DNA from 4 places in the Thioalkalivibrio sp. ALE30 genome. Region 4 is predicted to be linked to each of the others. Evidence: predicted binding sites of a transcription regulator. Region 4 holds the regulator's gene; each other region holds the start of a gene.
The links. Region 4 encodes sigma-54, which starts transcription at its own class of promoters, with help from an activator protein. Its sites were predicted from a motif close to TGGCANGNTNCNTGCTT; they were not measured.

Region 1 (5,126 bases), on a different contig from region 4:
CAGACCGCCGATCAGCTGGGCCAGATACCCGGCGGCGCCGCCGCTACCCCCCTCGGCGAGGGCGGTCAGTGGCCAGAGGCTCCCCGTAACGGCCGTCAGGACGAGGGCCGCGATGTGCGTATAGCGTTGATTCATGGCTATTTGAGCTTGCGGATCCGTTCGCTGGGGCTGATCACGTCGGTCAGTCGAATACCGAACTTCTCGTTGACCACCACCACCTCGCCATGCGCAATCAGCGTCCCGTTCACCAGCACATCCAGGGGCTCGCCGGCCAGGCGGTCCAGTTCCACCACCGAGCCCTGGTTCAGCTGGAGGAGGTTGCGGATCGGGATGCGCGTGCGGCCGATCTCCATGGAGATGGTCACCGGTACATCCAGGACCATCTCCAGGTTCAGCTCCTCCCCGTCGCCCTGCACCACGCCGGAGAGCTGCTCCGGCTGCAGGGCCTCCGCGCCCGGGTCCGGCTTGTGCTTGCGTTCCCGCTTCTCGGCCTTCGGCGCTTCCTGCGCCGGGTCCTCGGACGCCCCGCCCTGTGCCTCGTTCAGCAGCGCGTCGGGGTCGGCGGCTGCCTCGCCATCCTCGTCCTTCTGCTCCGCCAGGGCGGCCGCCCACTCGTCGGCCAGGGCCTGGTCATCGGAACCGCCCTCCGTCTCCGGATTCTCGGCGGCGGCCTCCGCGTCGGGGCCGGGGGTGTCCTGTTTGGGATCGTCGGTGTCTGCCATGCTGCGGCCCTCTATCGTTTGATGATGCGTTCCGAAATCTGGATCGCATTCAGCCCATTGGATACGCCGAACTTCCCGCGGAACATCGGGATATCTTCGACCTGCAGGGAAATCTTCTCGGGGAGATCAACCGGGATGATGTCGCCCGGCTGGATATCCAGCAGCTCGCGCACGGTCACCTCGGTCTCGGCCAGGATGGAGCTGATCTCGACCTCGGCGGTCTGAATCTCCTCCTGGAGTGCGTGCATCCAGCGCTGGTCCACGTCGGAGCGGTCCGACTGGATACCGGTGTCCAGCTGCTCGCGTATCGGCTCGATCATCGAGTACGGCAGGGTCACGTGCAGGTTGCCACCGCCCCCGTCGAGCTCGATGTGGAACTCGCTGATCACCACGATCTCGGTCGGCGAGACGATATTCGCGAACTGCGGGTTGACCTCGGAGTTCAGGAACTCGAACTCCAGCTCCATGACCGGCTGCCAGGCCTTCTGCATGTCCTCGAACGCGCCTTCCAGCACGCCGTGCACCACCTTCATCTCCATCGGGGTGAAGTCACGCCCCTCGATGCGGGTGTAGTAACGGCCGTCGCCGCCGAAGAAGTTGTCCACCAGGATGAACACCAGCTTCGGGTCGAACACGAACAGCCCGGTGCCGTGCAACGGATGCGCGCGCACTAGGTTCAGGCTGGTGGGCACGAACAGCGAATGCATGTACTCGGAGAACTTGGTGATGCGGGTGCCCACCACCGAGATCTCGGCGGAGCGACGCAGCACGTTGAACAGACGGACCCGCAGGTGACGCGCGAAGCGCTCGTTGATCATCTCCAGCGTGGGCATGCGCCCACGCACGATCCGGTCCTGGGTGGCGAAGTTGAATTCGCGTGCCTGGCCATCACTCGGATACGGGTCTTCCGTCTCGACGTCGCCCTCGTCCACGCCGTGCAGGAGGGCATCGATCTCGTCCTGGCTGAGGATATCCGTCTGTGCCATGACGGGGCTCCTACTGCATCACCAGTTCGTTGAACAGCACGGCCTCGACCGCGTCCGGGGCATCGCGGGAACGCAGGATCCCGGCGATCGTCTCTTTCAGTTCTTCCGCCAGGGCCTCCTTGCCCGCGCGGGTATTGAGATCCTCGTAGCGCTGTTCCGCCAGGATGCCCAGGAGGTCGTTTCGGATTGCCGGCAGGTGCCGTTCGAAGGCCTCGGCGACCGCCGGGTCATGGGTCACCAGCGACAGTTCCGCGCGCAGGTAGCGGATGCGCCCCGGGGCCTCGATGTTCACCGTCATCGGCTCGAGGCTGGTGTACAGCCGCTCGGGCGGGCCGGCTTTGACCTGCTCGGTATCGTCACCGTCCGCCATCAGGAAGAACCAGGCGGCGGCCGCACCGCCGGCTACGAGAAACAGGACGACCAGGATCAGGACGATCAGCTTGCCCTTCCCGCCCTTCTTCGGGGCGCCGCCTTCGTCGTCGTCCAGATTGACTTCCTTCTCTGCCATATCGCACCCGCTGTCCGGTAAACCGAGGATTCGTTCTCGGTACAAACCTTAGCAAGGCTGATGCCAGAAGTCGTTTTAGTGTTTTTAATCCGTCAGTTACGGGTAGTCACTGGCGGTTTTCCGGGGCAAACGCGGGCGCGGAAAACATGAAGAACGTCAAGAATCGGCCGCCCGGCCGCCGTGAAAGACGGAATCTTGGCGGCACACGGGAACAGGGAGAACCCGGCATCAGCGCAGGAACGAGCCGGCAGCCACGGCCGCAGGCCGCGGCTGCCACCGGGCCGGAGGGATCAGGCAAACAGGTCCAGGCGCCGGTTCAGCATGGAGAGCGTGCTGCCATCGGCCTCGCGGTCCTCGGCCTCGGCAGCCTCGTCATCCGCCGCGAGCGCCGTCTCGCCGGCCTCCTGCTCCGCCTGCTCCTCGGCCGCGTGGTCGGACACGGTCGCATCGTCCAGCATCAGGCCGCTCTCGGCCAGGCTGTCACGCAGGCGCGGCATGGCCGCCTCCAGCACCTCGCGGGTCACCGGATTGGCACTGATGAACTGGATACTGGTGCGATCACCCTCGACCAGCACACGCACATCCAGGCTGCCCAGTTGCGGCGGGTGCAGCTTGAGTTCGGTACGCCCGCCCTGCGCCTGGGCCAGCATGCGCACCTGGTCGGCCAGCTCCCGGGCCCCGTTGGGCTGCTGCAGGAGTCGTGTCAGATCGAGGCGCGGCAACGCCCGCGCCCCGTCCGCCCCTTCGGCTTGCCCGAGCCCCTGGGCCGGCAGCACCCCGCTCAGGGGGTCGGAACGGCCGCGGCGCGCCTCGTCACCCCCCTGCCCCATCCACTGGGCGAGGATCTCCAGGACGTTGTCGCGGGCCATGCCTCCCTGCGCACCCACCACGTCGGGCTTCAGGGCAACCGCGCCATCCCGTCCGGCATTGGCCTGGGCCGCTTCGACGAACAGCCGCATGACCGCGGCCGGCAGCGGCTTCACGGGCAGGGCCCGCTCCTCGCCTCCTCCCCGGGCCGGGGTACCTTCGGCTCGGGGCACCTCGGCTCGTCCCGGTTCCTGGGTCGCAGCCATCAGCGCGGCGACCGGCAAGGTATTGCCACCCCCTTCGGGATCCGCGGCCAGGGGCCGCCCGTCCAGCAAGTCCTGGAGTCGCGCCAGCATCGCCTCCAGGTCCAGGCCTTCCAGTTCCTCGCCGGGAACGCCCAGGCTGGCCAGCAGCGACTCCATCTGGGGCTCCAGGATGGCCAGGAAGTCCTCGCCGTCCTGGCCCTTGAGGCGGCCTTGCAGGCCTTTCAGGTCGTCCAGGCCCTGCATCGAGCTGCCACCCAGCAGTTGCAGCAGCGGCAGCATGCCCTGGCCCGTATTCTGTGTTGCGATCATTGCCGGATCCTCGGTCTGCCGGGGTCATCCCCGGGCCCTTGCCTCAATCGATACTCAGGGTCCATTCAAGAACCCTGCCAACGCGCGTCTGCCTCGCGCGCATGGGCCTGGCGGGTGGCCCACATATCCTGTTCCGTCTGCTGGCGTCGCGCGTCATGCCGCGCGGTCTCGGCCCGCCGGCGCTCGAGCAGCTTCTCCAGCGAGAGGCTGTTTCGATGGCGTTCCAGCCACTCCTGGCGCGCCGTCTCCACCTGGGACTCGGCCGCCTGGATGCGCAGATCCTGCTGCTCCAGCGCGGAGCGCAGCTGGTCGCGCATGCCGGCCAGCCACTTCAGCGCATTGGCATCGTCCGGCAGGGTTGCCTGCAGGTATTCCCGCTGATAGGTCTCCAGGCGCTCGCGCTGGCCGGCGATGGCATCCAGTTGCTGCAGCCGCTCGCCCAGCTGGCGCGTCGCCTCGCTTTCCTCGATCTTGCGCAGCCGCAGCAGGCGCTCCAGGCGCTTCGGGTTCATGCCGCGCCACCCCCGACCAGGGCCAGCAGATCATCCCGGGCGCGGTCGAAGCTGACGGCCTCGTCGCGGCCCTGCCCCAGATAGGCCTCCAGGCGTTCATGCATCGCCACCGCCTCGTCCAGATGCGGATCGGCGCCCTTGCGGTAGGCCCCCACCGCGATGAGGTCGCGATTGCGCATGTAGGTGGCGGCCAGATCACGGAAGCGGCGGGCCGCGCGTTCGTGTTCCGGAGTGATCAGTGACGACATCACACGCGAGACCGACGCCCCGACATCAATGGCCGGGTAGCGGCCTGTCTCTGCGATCTCCCGCGAGAGCACCACATGACCGTCGAGGATGGCCCGCGCTGCGTCCACGATCGGGTCGTTCTGGTCGTCACCCTCAGCCAGCACGGTGTAGAACGCCGTGATCGAGCCCCCGCCGACATCGCCATTGCCCGCTCGCTCCACCAGCTGTGGCAGGCGCGCGAACACCGACGCCGCATAGCCTTTGGAAGCCGGCGGCTCGCCAATGGCCATCGCGATCTCCCGCGCCCCCTGGGCAAACCGGGTCAGGGAGTCCATCAGCAGGAGCACGTGCAGCCCCTGGTCCCGGAAATGCTCGGCCACCGCCGTGGCCACCCAGGCACCATGCTGGCGCAGCAGCGGCGACTGATCCGCGGGAACCGCGACCACCACGGTACGCGTACGCGACTCCTCGTCCAGGATCTCGTGGATGAACTCATTCACCTCGCGACCACGCTCGCCGATCAGGCCGACCACGATTACGTCCGCTGTGGTGTTGCGCGTCATCATGCCCAGCAGAACGCTCTTGCCGACCCCTGAACCCGCGAACAGGCCCAGCCGCTGGCCGCGCCCCACCGACAGCAGGCCGTTGATCGCCCGGATCCCGACATCCAGCGGCTCGCGCACGGGCGCACGCTGCAGCGGGTTGATCGGACGCCCGGCCAGCGGCCCAAAATCATGGGTGCGGATCGGCCCCTGGCCATCCAGGGGTGCCCCGTTGGCATCGATCAC
Region 2 (5,126 bases), 110 kb from region 4:
TGTCGATCGCACTATCGGGCTCAGGCAGGGGCTTCGCGGGCGAGCCCGCTCCCACAGCTCGGGAAACAAAAAAAGGGCGCCCGGAGAGGGGCGCCCAAAGGCCAACATCCAAGTCCTGGGAGACTGTCTTGTCGGCGTCGGAGGAGACGATGTCGGGGCCGGGCCTGTGGCCCGACCCCGGTTCAGGTTAACGAGGGTTTATTGCTTCCCGGTGAACTCCGGGTAGGCCTCGAGACCGCACTCGGCGATGTCGGCGCCCACATCCTCGTCCTCTTCGCTCAGGCGGATACCCATCACCGCCTTGAGGATGGCCCAGACGATCAGGCTGGCCACGAAGACGAAGGCGAAGATGGCAAGCAGGCCCACGATCTGGCCGAAGAAGGTCGCGTCCGGGTTGGACAGCAGGACCGCCATCACACCCCAGATACCGGCGGTACCGTGCGCGGAGATCGCGCCGACCGGGTCGTCGATCTTCAGCTTGTCCAGCGCGACGATCGAGAAGACCACGATCACGCCACCGATGGCACCGATGATCATCGCCAGGAACGGGCTGGGCATCAGCGGCTCGGCGGTGATGGACACCAGGCCCGCGACCGCGCCGTTCAGCGCCATGGTCAGATCGGCCTTGCCGAACACCAGACGGGTGGTGATCAGAGCGGCGACCACACCCCCGGCCGCGGCCAGGTTGGTATTGGCGAACACGGCGGCCACGGCATTGGCGGACTCGATGTCCGAGACCTTCAGCTCGGAACCACCGTTGAAGCCGAACCAGCCCAGCCACAGGATCAGCACACCCAGGGTGGCCAGCGGCATGCTGGAACCCGGGATCGCGTTGATCTGGCCATCCTTGCCGTACTTGCCCTTGCGCGCCCCGAGGAGCAGCACACCGGCCAGCGCGGCAGCGGCACCCGTGAAGTGGACGATGCCGGAACCGGCGTAGTCCAGATAGCCGATCTGGTCGAGGATCCCGCCACCCCAGCTCCAGAAGCCCTGGATCGGGTAGATGAAGCCGGTCAGGACGACCGCGAAGGCCAGGAAGGCCCACAGCTTCATACGCTCGGCCACGGCCCCCGAGACGATGGACATCGCGGTGGCCACGAACACGACCTGGAAGAAGAAGTCGGCACGATCGGAGTAGTAGATGTCACCACCACTACCCAGTACGTCCGCGACCGCGTTGTCGCCCGAGATCAGGAAGCCCAGGCCCGGGATGATGGAGCTCAGGCCGTCGCTGTACATGATGTTATAGCCGATCAGCATGTACATGATGCTGGCGATCGAATACAGGGCGATATTCTTGGTTGCAATTTCGGCCACACTCTTGGTGCGCACCATCCCGGCCTCGAGCATGGTAAAGCCCGCGGCCATCCACATCACCAGCGCGCCGGCCACCAGGAAGTAAAAGGTGTCCATTGCGTAGGCGAGTTCGACAACTTGCTGTTCAATTTCCATGATTGAAATTCCTCATTCGATGGAAGACGGAGGCCTTAAAGGGCTTCCGGGCCGGTCTCGCCCGTGCGAATACGCACGACCTGCTCCACCGGTGTGATAAAGATCTTGCCGTCGCCGATCTTGCCCGTGCTGGCAGACTTGGAAATGGCCTCGACCACCTGATCGACCAGGTTCTCGTCGACAGCCACTTCCAGTTTCACCTTGGGCAGAAAATCGACCACGTACTCGGCACCGCGATAGAGCTCGGTATGACCGCGCTGGCGACCAAAACCCTTTACTTCGGTCATGGTCATCCCTTGTACGCCGATCTCCGAGATCGCCTCGCGAACATCATCAAGCTTGAACGGCTTGATTACGGCGGTAATCATCTTCATGTCAGACTCCTGTGGGCGGGCCCGCCACCTGGCGGACCCGCTGTTGCTTTAGGCGGTAATGCGGAATCAGAAGGTCTTGGACCAGCCCACCCAGGCGCCCAGGTCTTCGTCGGTCTCGTCGACATACTCGAGATTGAAGCTGAACTCGCCCCAGTCGCCCGCATCACGGGTCAGGCTGGCGGTGTAGTGGGTGTAGTTGTCCAGGCTGGAGTCGTCGAAGCGGGTGCGACCTACCAAGAAGCCGGCGCTGTAGACGTCCATGAACGGGACGTCCAGGCCGGCGTAGAAGTACATGTCGTCGTCTTCCAGGGCCGAGTCATCGCTGTCGTGAACGACGTAGGCCATACCGCCGTACAGTCCCACAACGCCGGTATCGAAGCTGACCTCACCATAGATCTCGCCGAAGTCGGCACTCAGGGAACCGGTATCGTCTCGGGCATCCGGATAGGCGTAATAGATGTAACCGACGTCGTAGCCGAACCCATTGGCGAACTCATCGGCAAAGCCGGCGTAAAGATCGAGCTCGTAGCTGGTGTCATCACCAAAATCGACATTGGACATCCAGGTGCCGACATAGAAGCCGGAGTCGTGCTCAAAATCGATACCACCCTGAATGGCAGCACCGTCGTCGGTTTCGGAAAAACCACGGAAGTAGTAATTGGACACCGCGCCGATGTTCACGGACAGCTCCGCGGCGGCGGTGGAGGTAAAGGCGACGCCACCGGTGGAGCCTACGGTGAGGACAGCGGCGGCCAGCGCGGAACGGGTGAACTTCTTCATGTTGGTCATCTCCCAGATTGGTCAATCGAGTGTCGCGTAGTCGACACCCGGTCCTTGCACGGGCTGTGCCAAGTACCAAAAGGGAGCAAAATCGGCTTTTCGCAACACCTGTTGCGGCCCAACCACGGGCTTTTGCCTTTATTTGGTGCGCACTAAAAGTGCACACGCACCAAAAACGTGCGGAGACCGAGGACTGTGAACCATGTCCGGGATTCCGGAAGGTTCAGACCTTCGGCAAGCGGCGGGGTCGGAGAGGCAAATCGGGGCGGGGACAGGCGCGACCAACGCACACGCGGCCATGCGGGACGTACGATGAACATCTCCTTGCCCTGCAGATCGCCACGTCGCCTCGCGACCCGCGATTACACAGCACGGCTGTGGGGATGCACCGCCCGGGGCAGCGCCTGGTCGCCGGCACGGGTCTACGAAGTAAGGCTGCCGCGTTCGATCTCGATGCCGACCTCGCGCACGCCGGGCACGGCACCGGGCTTGCCGAGTTTGATGCGCAGCCAGGGCGTGCCGAACTGGGCCATCAGGGCCTCGGCGATCTCTTCGGCCAAGGATTCCAGCAAGGCATGCGGTTCGCGCGTGACGATGGCACGCACGGCGTTGGCTACCGCCTCGTAGTCGACGGTGTCGCCGATCTCGCCGGAGTAGGCGGCGATGCGGGTATCGGCCGCCAGTTCGATATCGAATCGCAGGCGGCGCTGGATGCGCTGTTCCCAGTCATAGACGCCAACAACGGCATCAATCTCGAGGTCGCGCAGATAGATTCGATCCATGGGGTCGGCGGGCTCCTGTCAGTCGGCGCCTATCCTACTGCCCGGGCCGCACGAGGTACACCGAGCCGCTATCATGGTGCCTCCCGATTACTCCGAGACGCGCATGAGCGAGCCCTTTCACGAACTCCCCTGGCCCGCCAACCCGGATGGCGAGCCCCGACGCATCGGCGTGGAGATCGAGATGGCCGGGGTGTCGCTGGAGACGATGGCCGAGACCGTGAAAGGCGAGTTCGGGGGCCACGTCGAATCGGACAGCGCCTTCGTCTTCCACGTACGCGACACGGACGTCGGCGACTTCCAACTGGAGCTGGACGCCCGGGTACTGAAGGACCGCGGCTACCGCGAACACCTCGCGCGCCTGGGCATCGAGCTGGACGACTCGGACGAGGCCGCGCTGGAGCGCTGGCTCGCGGACGCCGCGGGCCGCCTGGTACCGCACGAGATCGTGGCGCCGCCGATCGCGGCGGCTGACCTCCCCCGCCTGGACCGGGTGCGCGCCGCCCTGCAGCAGGCCGGCGCACTGGGTACCGAACGCTCGTTTCTCTATGCCTTCGGGCTGCAGATCAATATCGAGGTGCACCGCACCGATGCCGAGTGGCTGCTGGCAATCCTGCGCAGTTTCCTGCTGATGGTGGAAGTGCTCACTGCGGCGGGCGCCATCGACCTGGCGCGGCGCCTGTCGCCCTACATTCGGTCTTTCCCCGGCCCGTTTGTACGCTACGTGCTGGACCCGGACTTTCGTCCCGACCGGGAGGGCCTGATCGACGCCTACCTGGCGCACAACCCGACCCGCAACCGCCCGCTGGACCTGTTGCCGCTGTTCGCCCACCTGGACCCCGGCAGGATCGACGCGGCCCCGGTGGAACACGAGCTGATCAAGCCGCGGCCGGCCTTCCACTACCGCCTGCCCAACTGCGAGATCGACGACCCGGACTGGAGCCTCGCGCGGCCGTTCAACGGCTGGGTCGAGGTCGAGCGCCTGGCGGCGGACCCGGAACGCCTGGAGCGCCTGTCGCGGGAATATCTGGAACGCCCCGGCCAGGCCCTGGGCCGCTGGGCCGACGACTGGAGCCAGCGCCTCCGTGACTGGTTCTGAGCCCGACCGCACGACCACCGATACCGTGGCCGATACCGCACCGCCGCGTCCACGCCGCCCGGTGATCGCCATTACCGGACCCGACCAGGGCGGCGGGCCCGCCTGGCTGTTTACAGCGCTCGCGGTCTGGCGCGCCGGCGGCCGTCCGCTGCGGCTGCGCCCGGGCAAGCCGCGCGGTCACCGGCGCTTCGATGGTCTGGTGGTGGGCGGCGGGGCGGATGTGGATCCCGAGCTCTACGGCGAGACCCTCCCCGAGGGACCGGATGCGGCTGCCATCCGGCAGGCGGAGCGACGCCTGTCGCAGCGCCTGATCGGCTATCTATTCTACCCGGCCCTGTGGTTACTGCGCCGGCTGTTCCAGTCCCATGGCGGTGTACTGGACACCGACCGCGACCGGCTGGAGAAGGCCCTGATCCATCGCGCACTGGACGAGCACCGCCCGATCCTCGGCATCTGCCGCGGGATGCAACTGGTCAACGTGGTACGTGGCGGCACCCTGCATCGCGACCTGGCCGAGTTCTACGTGGAAACCCCGCAGGCCCGCAGCCTGCTGCCGGTCAAGCCGGTGGAGCTGGACCCGCGCAGCCTTCTGGCCGACATCCTGGGCGACACGACGCTCCACGTGAACGCGCTCCACAACCA
Region 3 (5,126 bases), on a different contig from region 4:
ACCGCCAGCGACAGCACGAGCCCGCGCTGGAACGGCCACGGGCGGGACTCCATCGGATCGAGATCGAAGGTCCATTCAACCGTCTGGCGCGCGCCCCCCTCCAGTTGCACCCCTTCGCTGCGACAGGCGAACGAATGGCGGATGGGCTTCTCGCAGAGGAACAGACGAAAACCCGCGGGTCGGGCGCTGGCCGCTTCAACCGTCATGCGATAGACACCCTCCCGCGGCAGGTCCACCCGCTGATTGACGAACAGCGAATCGCCGCCGCCCAGCTGCAGGCGCGGCTCACCCTCTTCGCGGGTAAACGCCAGGTTGCCGGGCAGGCGCCCGTCGCGGTTCCCGGTGCGATAGTGCTCGGGGAAACTGCCGACGCCCCGACCCAACAGGGGAGCCAGCGGCCCGCCACCGGGCAATTCGAGCGCGGCCTGCCAGTGATCCACGCGACTGCCGAAGTCGCGCTCGATCTGACCCAGACGCTGTTCGGCGAATCCGCCCAGGGTCGTGCCCGCAATCAGGGCGATCGCTGCGGCCGACAACAGCACGCCGATCAGCGCCCCGCCGCGCGCCCGAATGCGCCCCTGCAGCGCCGCCAGCAATACCCCGCCGGCGAGCACCACCACCGCCACGACCAGCCCCAGATAGCCGCCGCGGGAGTAGGTCATGGCCACTGCATAGGCCGTCCCCACCGCCAGCGCAGCCGCCCCGGCGAGCATCAGGCCGGGACGCTGCCGCCAGCACCAGACCAAGGCCAGCGGAAAGGCCAATACCAGGAAGCTCTCGATACTGGGGCCACCGGCCTGCATCTCCGAGAACAGGCCGGAGAGCCGGTAGCCGCTGTCGAAATCCAGCAGCCCGGGGTAGGTGATCCGTTCGCGCACCACGAAGGCCAGCTGCGCCAGCAGGGCCAGGGCCACGCCTGGGAGGAACCAGCGCGTCACCTGCTCCCGAACCGGAATGGGCGCCACGCGCAACACCGCCAGCAGCACCACCGCCCACAGCAGTCCCTTGGCCACCCGCAGCGCATTCCATTCGTGGGCAAAGTGCACCGCTGCGCCGGGGTTCCAGCCTCCAGGCGGCCACAGGGCCAGCCCCAGGCCGACCAATGTGGAAACGACCAGCAGCCCCAGTGGCCAGCGGATCCCGCGCGGCAGCAGCGATACGCCCGCATGCAGCGCATGGGGCCCCCGCCACAGGGCCACGGCCAGACTCATCAGCAGGAACAGATCCAGCTCGGAGACGAACAGGCGCCCGTGGTAGAGGGTCAGGTCCAGCGTGGCCAGCAGAACCGGGATCACGACCAACCAGGCCTGCGGGCGCCAGGCCAGCAAGGCGGCGTAGGCCAGCAACCCCGCGGCCAGCGCGACCGGCGCCACCGGCGCCACCGGCCAGGTCACCGCCGCCAGCACGGCCACCAAAGCCAGGAGACCGCCAAGGGCCTGCCGCAACCGCTGCAGAGAGCCCTCGACGGGGCCGGGAACGCTCGGTCCCGGGGCTGCATTGCGGGGCTCGTCTCGCGACGCGACGGCCGGTTGCGCGACACCCGCCACGCTCGCGCGTTCCAGCCACTGCAGTGAGGCCGCCATGAGCCCGGCCGCCAGCCCGGCCAGGACCAGGCTGGCCGGGTCCGGTCGGGCACCGTCCACAAACAGCTTGGCGGCCTCGACCGCCAGTGCCAGCGCACCCCCCGCGACGACCGCCAGCAGGTTCAACGCGGCCGGTTGCAGTGGATGACGCAACTGCCAGAGCCAGACCAGCATCCCCAGAGGCGCGTACATGGCCAGGTGCAGCGCGGTACTGCGCAGGGCGTGGATCTCGTCCACGTGGTAGTGGTAGTAGAACGGCCACAGGTTCAGGTCGGCCCACTGGGCACGGACCGCCTCCCCGTCGGCGTGAAACGCACCGAAGCCGTGGTTGAGTGCGACCAGCAGCAAGGCATAGGCGACAGCGCCGGTCACAAGCAACGGGGTGGCGAACTGCTGCAGCGTCCGGATCACGCCATGGGGATGCGCGGGCAGGCGCCGGAACAGGACGAGGCCGATCCCCATCCCCAGTGCCCGCAGCAGCACGGAACGTCCTTCGGCAATCCCCGACAGAGTCGCCAGATTCAACAGCTCCAGCAGGCCCGCCAGCAGCAGGGCCAGGGGAATCCCGGCCCCTAGCAGCGAAGCTCCGCGCCGCTGCAGCCAAAGCGCCAGGAGCAAGCCCACCGGTACACTGACCACCACCTCCAGCGTCAGCCAGCTGATACAGCGGAGACCACCCGTGCAGGCGCCGGCCGCCACCCACCAGCCCCAGGCATCCGATGCCAACCGGGCCCGCAACTCGTCCGCGGCCAGTACAAAGTCAAAGGGGACGAAGCCAACCAGCACGTAGAGCGCGGCATAGACCACCAGGCCGGCGGTCAGGGTCTGCGCACCCGCGCCTTCCAGCACCTGTCGCCAGCGCACCAGCGGATTGCGCAGGGCCAGCCAGGCGAGCGAACCGGCCACGGCCCCGGAAAAGTTACCGGCAATATCGGCGCCCGCGGGGTGCCGATAGGGCAGCCAGACCTGCAGGAACTCCACGCTCGCCGTAACCGCCAGCCCCAGGGCCGCCACAAAGGTGAACACCGCAAACGCCGTCAGTCGATTACGGCGGCCATGGGTCAGCCAGGCGGTCCAGAAGAACCCCAGCGGCAGGAACATCAGGGCATTGGCCATAAACTGCTGGCGGCCGCTGGTCCCGGGGCCGGTCAGGCTCATGCCCCGATAGACCTCCCAGGCACGCTCCAGACTCATCGAGCCGAATTCGAACGGCAGCAGCGTCAGATAGATCGCCGCCCCCAGCGACAGCCAGGCCCACAGCGCACAGGTGCGCAGAGACAAGGGCTCGTCTGCATTCGCCATCGCGTTCATGCGGCGCTCGGGGATGGGGCCGGGTCATCACTGTATACCCGGTGGAGTCCGCGGAGCAGTAGCGCACAGGAATCGCGACAAGCGTCACGAACCTTTACACCGGCAAGGCCGAACCCGCTCGCGTGCCCCGTTGAACACCCACAAGTCAGTCACTTGCGGAGCAATGGCACAATTTCTGCCTTGGCCGGGGCCCAGGATGTCAACAAGGGAGTCGCAGCATGAAAGGACCACTCGCTATTGCACTGATCGCCGCGGGCGCGATGCTGGCTGGAACCTCGGCCCAGGCCGCGTTCATCACTTATTTCGGAGAGGACCTGAACAACTCGGCGACCGTTCCATTGTCTGAGACCCCCAACTCCGATGCGGCCGAAAGCGCCTTTCTCGGGTCGCTCAGTGGCGTCGGGACCGAGGACTTCGAAGGCTTTGCCACGGGGACCACTGCGCCACTGAATCTGACCTTCCCCGGCTTCGCTGGTGGCACGCTTGACGCAACCCTTACGGGGGACGGCCGCATCAAGACCGTCTCCGAGGGCAGCGCCTTCTTCGGTCGTTATTCCGTATCCGGCACCAACACCTGGCGGGCCGATGCGACGGGAGACGACGGATTTGGCGTGGACTTCGGGCAGGACATCGCCGCCTTCGGGTTCTACGGGATCGACATCGGGGATTTCGGCGGGCAGCTGCTGATCAATTTCAACCTGAGTTCGGGAGGCGTCCACCAGGAAACCGTCCCGCACACCGTGGGATCCGGCGGGTCTACGGACGGCTCGGTCTTCTACTTCGGCGCAATCGCCTCAAGTGAGGACTTCCTGTTCACTTCGCTCGACTTTGACCTGGTCGAAGGCCCGCAGACCGACATCTTCAGCTTCGACAACATGACCATCGGTGAACTCGAGCAAGTTGAGCGAGAGCCCGTTCCCGCGCCGGGAACGCTGGTGTTGTTTGCCAGCGGTTTGCTGGTAGCCGGATCGATGCTCTGGCGCCGCAAGCAGTCCGACAGCGGCAGCTGAAACATCCACCACGGAGATCTTCGACGGGCGCTGCGCCACCCGTCGAAGATCGTTTCGTCGCAAAACCGGGGCGACACCGAACGCGATGGATTCGATGCCTCCCTGCGAGTGCACCCCGAACCGCGGCTACAAGCGCAGGTCGGTCGTCTCCCGCGGGAAGACCGATTTCACGTCGAAGATCACCGACTCCGGGCGTGCCAGCGCCCGGATCGCCTCGATCCCCATCTTCAGGAACTCGCGGTGCGGCACCGCGACAATGATCGCATCGAACTGCCCCGGGGCCGGGGTCTCGGTCACCGGGGTGATGCCGTATTCGTGCTCGGCCTCGGCCGGGTCCACCCAGGGGTCGAAGACGGTTACCTCGGCGTTGTAGCCGGCCAGGGTCGCGTGGATATCGATCACGCGGGTGTTGCGCAGGTCGGGGCAGTTTTCCTTGAAGGTCAGCCCCATCACCAGGATGCGTGCGCCCACCGGATTGATGCCCTTGCGCACCAGGGCCCGCACCGTGTTGTCCGCGATGTGGGCGCCCATGGAGTCATTCACACGCCGCCCGGCCAGGATCATCTCCGGGTGATGCCCCACCGCCTGCGCCTTGTGGGTCAGGTAGTACGGGTCCACGCCGATGCAGTGGCCGCCCACCAGCCCGGGGCGGAACGGCAGGAAGTTCCACTTGGTCCCGGCCGCCTTCAGCACGGCTTCCGTATCCAGCCCCAGGCGCTCGAACAGCAACGCCAGCTCGTTGATCAGCGCGATGTTCACATCACGCTGGGTGTTCTCGATCACCTTGGCGGCCTCGGCCACGCGGATGCTCTCGGCCTTGTGCGTGCCGGCCGTGATGACTCGCGCGTACAGCGCGTCGACGAAGTCGGCCACCTCCGGGGTGGAGCCCGAGGTGACCTTCATGATGGAGGTGACCCCGTGCTCCTTGTCGCCCGGGTTGATGCGCTCGGGGCTGTAGCCAGTAAAGAAATCCTGGTTGTGCACCAGGCCGGACTCCGCTTCGAGGATCGGCACGCAGTCCTCCTCCGTGGCGCCCGGATACACGGTGGACTCGTAGATCACCGTATCGCCCGGCTTGAGCACCCGCCCCACACTGCGGCTGGCCCCGAGCAGCGGTCCGAGGTCGGGGCGCTTGTGCCGGTCGATGGGGGTCGGCACCGTCACCACGAACACGTTGCAGGCCCGCATCGCCTCCAGGTCCGAGGTGTATTCCAGATGCGGC
Region 4 (5,126 bases):
ATCAACATGCACGACCTGCTGCGCGCCGGGGTGGCCTGATGAACCTGGATGCCGCGACCCTGCGCACCCGCCAGCAGGCCGTACGCCTGCTGATCCTGGACGTGGACGGCGTGCTGACCGACGGCAGCCTGTTCCTGGGCGATGGCGGCGAGCAGTACAAGGCCTTCAACAGCCGCGACGGCCACGGGATCCGCCTGGCGCTGGACGGCGGCCTCGACATCGCCATCCTGACCGGGCGCACCTCCGGGGTGGTCGAACACCGCATGCGGGACCTGGGCGTGGAGCACCTGATCCAGGGCCGCCGCGACAAGGGCGAGGCCCTGCACGAGTTGCTGCAGCGCACCGGCCATGACCCGGCGGAAGCCGCCTTCATGGGCGACGACATCGTCGATCTGCCGGCCATGCAGCGGGTCGGGCTCGGGATCGCGGTCGGGGACGCCCACCCGCTGGTATGCCGCCACGCCCAGTGGGTCACCGAGGCCCACGGCGGGCGCGGCGCCGTGCGCGAGGCCTGCGAGGGGCTGCTGGCCGCGCAGGACCGGCTGGACGCCCTGCTCGAGACCTACCTGAACGGATGAGCCGGCGGAGACGCAACCGGTACGGTCTGGCGCCGCCGTTGATCCTGTTCACGCTGGCGTGCGCAAGCCCCGCAACCGCCGAGGTCACCCCGCCCGAGGGCGAGGTGACCCTGCAGATCGACGGATTCACGCTGCACGCCACCGGCGACGACGGTGAGCGGACCCACCGGCTGCAGGGCACCCGACTGCGCGAATTCGGCCGCGACGGGCCGCAGTGGGTGGATGACCCGGAACTCGACCTGTTCGCCGATGGCGGTATCGAATGGCGCTGGACCGCCCCGGCGGCCCTGCACCGCCCGGCTGACGAAACCCTGGACCTGGTCGGCCCCACCCACGGCGTACAACCAGCCCGCGGCGAACGCGTGCAGACGGTCATCGACTCGCGGGATATACGCATCGCCACAGACACCATGGTCGCCACCTCGGACGCCCTCTCCACCCTGAACCAGCCCGGGCTGTTCCAGCGTGGCACCGGACTGCGCGTGGACTCGCGAGCGGATACCATAGAGCTGTTCCATGACGTGTACTCGCTCTACAGCGAGGCGAGCGAGGAGGACCCCGCGCATGACCCCGATCCCGAATAGCCGCCGCCTGCCGGGCCTGCTTGCGGCGGCCGGCCTCCTCTCCGCCCTGCTGGCGACGCCGGCCCTGGGCCAGCAGGGATCGGGACCCTCGCTGCCGGTGGAGATCACCGCCGACCACGCGGAGATGGACGAACGCCAGGGCCTGGGCACCTACACCGGGGACGTGATCGTGATCCGCGGCGACATGACGCTGGAGGCCGACACGGTCTACGTGCGTACCCGGGATCGTCGCCCCTACGAGATGGAGGCCCACGGCGAGCCAGCCCGCCTGGAGTCCCCCGACCCCGAGACCGGCGAGATGCGCATCGCCACCGCGCTGCGCATCGACTACCTGCTGAACGAGGACCGCATGATCCTCACCGACCAGGCCCATGTGATCACCGCCAGCGAAGAGGCGCGCGGCAAGCGCATCACCTACGACCTGACCACCGACGTGATCGAGGCCGAACGCGGCGAGGGCGACAGCGAACGCGTACGCATCACCATCCAGCCACGCGACGACGAATGAACGCATTCGCCACCAGCCCGGCGCCAGCACCCGCCGAGGCCCGTGATCGCCTGATCGGGCGCGAACTGACCAAGCGCTACGGCCAGCGCACCGTGCTCGACCAGGTGGATGTCGACCTCGCACCCGGTGAAGTGGTCGGCCTGCTGGGTCCCAACGGCGCCGGCAAGACCACCTGCTTCTACAGCCTGGTCGGGCTGATCCGCCCTAACGCCGGGCGCATCACCCTGGGCGGGCACGACATCACCCGCGCGCCCATCCACGTGCGCGCCCGCGCCGGTCTCGGCTACCTGCCCCAGGAGGCCTCGATCTTTCGCCGCCTGAGCGTGTGGGACAACCTGCAGGCCGTGCTGGAGCTGCGCCCCGGCCTGGACCGCCACGAACGCCGGCGTATCGGCGACGCGCTGATCGAGGAGTTTCAGCTCGAGACCGTGCGCCACAGCCCCGGGATCGCGCTGTCCGGCGGCGAACGCCGGCGCGCCGAGATCGCGCGCGCCCTGGCCGGTGACCCGCAATTCATCTGCCTGGACGAGCCCTTTGCCGGGGTGGACCCGATCTCGGTGGGCGATATCCAGGATGTAATTCGCCACCTTGCAGCGCGCGGCATCGGGGTTCTGATCTCCGATCACAACGTGCGCGAAACCCTCGGGATCTGCCACAGGGCCTATATTCTGAGCGAGGGGCGCCTGCTGGCCGCCGGGACACCCGACGAGCTACTGGCCGATCCCCAGGTGCGCCGGGTCTATCTCGGCGAGAATTTCCGCCTGTGATGCCGGCACGCGCACAACCCGCGCCGGTGCACAAACCAGAGGCACGATTTAAGATCGCTCTTATGGTCACCCGCGACCCGCATAGCCAATGCTGAAACCCGGCCTGAATCTTCAGCTGGGTCAGACGCTCACCATGACCCCGCAACTGCAGCAGGCCATTCGCCTGTTGCAGCTGTCCACGCTCGAACTACAGGTGGAGATCCAGCAGGCGCTGGAGAGCAACCCCATGCTCGAACAGGTGGAGGACGAGGACGACATGGGCGGGGCCGAGCGCCTGGACGCGGAGGGCGAGGTGGTGGAAGGCGACCGCATGGAGGCCACCACCACCAGCGATGACGTGATTCCCGAGGAGCTCACCACCGACAGCCGCTGGGACGACATCTACGAACCGCCGCCCGCCCCCAAGGGCGTGGATGACCGCGACCCGCTGGAAAACACCAGCGACGACGACGGCGAGGGCCTGCAGGACCACCTGCTGTGGCAGCTGCACCTGAGCCACCTGACTCCGCGCGACCAGCGCATCGGCGCAGCCCTGATCGACGCGATCAGCCCCGACGGGTATCTCGAAGGCGACCTCGAGACGCTGGCCGAGACCATCAGCCGCGGCGAGGAAGAACCCGTCGGCGTGGACGAGGTCGAGGCAGTCCTGCACTGGATCCAGCAGTGCGACCCGCTGGGCGTGGGCGCGCGCGATCTGCGCGAATGCCTGGAGATCCAGCTGCGCGAACTGGCCCCGGACGCCCCCGCCCGCGAGGCCGCCCGGGCGATCCTGGAACACGGCATGGACAGCCTGGGCAAGCGCGATTACAAAGCCCTGCAACGCCAGTCGGGTGTGCGCGACCCGGACGAACTGGCGCGTGCCCTGGACTTGATCCGCACCCTGAACCCGCGGCCGGGCGCGCAGATCAGTGCCGCCACCTCCGAATACGTGGTGCCCGATGTCTACGTGCGCCACACCCCGGAGGGCTGGCGCGTGGAGCTGAACCCGGAGATCGCGCCACGCATCCGTATCAACGACCTCTACGCCGGCATGGTGCGCCAGGTATCGGATGCCCGCGACAGTGCCTTCATGCGCGACCAGCTGCAGGAGGCGCGCTGGTTCCTGAAGAGCCTGCACAGCCGCAACGACACCCTGCTGCGCGTCGCCGAGGCGATTGTCCATCGCCAGCAAGGCTTCCTGGAACATGGCGAGGTCGCGATGCAGCCACTGATCCTGCGCGATATCGCCGAGATCCTGGAGATGCACGAATCGACCATCTCCCGGGTGACCACCCAGAAATACATGCACACCCCGCGCGGAGTCTTCGAGTTCAAGTATTTCTTCTCCAGCCACGTCGGCACCAACGACGGTGGCGAGTGTTCCGCCACCGCCATCCGTGCCATGATTCGCGAATTGATCGACGACGAACCCGCGAACAAGCCGCTCAGCGATGCCCGGCTCGCCCAGATCCTGGCGGACCGGGGCATCAATGTGGCGCGTCGCACCGTGGCCAAGTACCGCGAGGCGATGCACATCCCTTCATCCAGCGAACGCCGGCAGATGGCCTCCATGCCCACCGGCCACAAGTAACCAAGGAGTCCCGACCATGCAGATCAACCTGACCGGCCACCATGTGGACCTCACCGACGCCCTGCGCGACTACGTCAACGAGAAGTTCGCGAAGCTGGAGCGCCACTTCGACAAGGTCATCGACGTGCACGTCGTGCTGACCCACGAGAAGACCCAGAACCAGTTCAACAAGGCCGAGGCGAATCTCCAGGTCAGCGGCAATCACATCCACGCCGAGGCCTCCCACGAGGACATGTACGCCGCCATCGACGCGCTGATCGACAAGGTCGACCGCCAGCTGATCAAGCACAAGGAAAAGGTCAAGGATCATCACCGGGCCGAGGGCGCCCAGCGCAACCGCGAGCAGGCCTCCTGACCCATGTCCATTGCCGAGCTGATCACCGCCGAGCGCATCCGCCTGGAGCCGGAATGCTCCAGTCAGAAGCGGGCCCTGGAGGCCCTGTCGGAACTCCTCGCCGGCGGCGGTGATGCCGGCGGACCGGGCAGCACCGCGATCTTCGAGGCCCTGTCCGCGCGCGAAAAGCTGGGCTCCACCGGCCTGGGCCATGGGGTTGCGATCCCCCATGGCCGCCTGGCCGATCTCGAGGCTCCGCGCGTGGCCGTCCTGCGCCTGGAGAGCGGCGTCGACTTCGACGCCATGGACCACGAGCCGGTCGATATCCTGATCGCCCTGCTGGTCCCGGAGGCCGCCACCAGCGATCACCTCGACCTGCTGGCCCAGCTGGCGCGCGGGCTTTCGCAACCGGACACCATTGCCGCCCTGCGCCGGGCCAGCGATGCCGCCAGCCTGGAACAGGAACTCGTCCGCCGCTTCCGCGAGGGCTGATCCCGTGCGCCCCGCACCCTGCCACGCCACCGGTCCCCGCCGGCCCTGCTCATGAACGAGGCACTGGGCGAAGGCGGGATTGCCCGCGACATCAACGTGGAGAGCCTGATCCAGGCCATGGGCAACCGCCTGGATCTGCGCTTCGTGCATGGCGAGCACGCCGCCCACGACCGCAAGCTCGTCGGCGAGGACGGGGATGACCTGCCACTGGCCGGCCACCTCAACCTGATCCGCCCCAACCGCATCCAGGTCATCGGGGACTTCGAGGCCCGCTACATCGCCGGCCTCAGCGA

Region 1: the regulator sigma-54 is predicted to act here: its motif matches at 2,266-2,282, upstream of fliL (flagellar basal body-associated protein FliL).
Region 2: the regulator sigma-54 is predicted to act here: its motif matches at 2,661-2,677, upstream of D107_RS0111050 (TorF family putative porin).
Region 3: the regulator sigma-54 is predicted to act here: its motif matches at 3,059-3,075, upstream of D107_RS0106300 (PEP-CTERM sorting domain-containing protein).

Annotation. Positions count from the first base shown of each region.
Region 1 covers NZ_KB898168.1:478,009-483,134, forward strand. Annotated here, with positions in the region: gene fliO (flagellar biosynthetic protein FliO) at 1-135, opposite strand, end outside; gene fliN (flagellar motor switch protein FliN) at 138-722, opposite strand; gene fliM (flagellar motor switch protein FliM) at 734-1,708, opposite strand; gene fliL (flagellar basal body-associated protein FliL) at 1,719-2,216, opposite strand; gene D107_RS0102185 (flagellar hook-length control protein FliK) at 2,507-3,598, opposite strand; gene fliJ (flagellar export protein FliJ) at 3,664-4,110, opposite strand; gene D107_RS0102195 (FliI/YscN family ATPase) at 4,107-5,126, opposite strand, start outside.
Region 2 covers NZ_KB898174.1:156,571-161,696, forward strand. Annotated here, with positions in the region: gene D107_RS0111040 (ammonium transporter) at 199-1,452, opposite strand; gene D107_RS0111045 (P-II family nitrogen regulator) at 1,488-1,826, opposite strand; gene D107_RS0111050 (TorF family putative porin) at 1,893-2,606, opposite strand; gene folB (dihydroneopterin aldolase) at 3,029-3,388, opposite strand; gene D107_RS0111060 (amidoligase family protein) at 3,462-4,484, shown strand; gene D107_RS0111065 (gamma-glutamyl-gamma-aminobutyrate hydrolase family protein) at 4,471-5,126, shown strand, end outside.
Region 3 covers NZ_KB898170.1:290,563-295,688, reverse strand. Annotated here, with positions in the region: gene D107_RS0106305 (VanZ family protein) at 1-2,894, opposite strand, end outside; gene D107_RS0106300 (PEP-CTERM sorting domain-containing protein) at 3,113-3,904, shown strand; gene tviB (Vi polysaccharide biosynthesis UDP-N-acetylglucosamine C-6 dehydrogenase TviB) at 4,031-5,126, opposite strand, start outside.
Region 4 covers NZ_KB898174.1:45,849-50,974, forward strand. Annotated here, with positions in the region: gene D107_RS0110495 (KpsF/GutQ family sugar-phosphate isomerase) at 1-39, shown strand, start outside; gene D107_RS0110500 (HAD family hydrolase) at 39-578, shown strand; gene lptC (LPS export ABC transporter periplasmic protein LptC) at 617-1,162, shown strand; gene lptA (lipopolysaccharide transport periplasmic protein LptA) at 1,143-1,670, shown strand; gene lptB (LPS export ABC transporter ATP-binding protein) at 1,667-2,437, shown strand; gene D107_RS0110520 (RNA polymerase factor sigma-54) at 2,526-4,007, shown strand; gene hpf (ribosome hibernation-promoting factor, HPF/YfiA family) at 4,024-4,362, shown strand; gene D107_RS0110530 (PTS sugar transporter subunit IIA) at 4,366-4,833, shown strand; gene hprK (HPr(Ser) kinase/phosphatase) at 4,885-5,126, shown strand, end outside.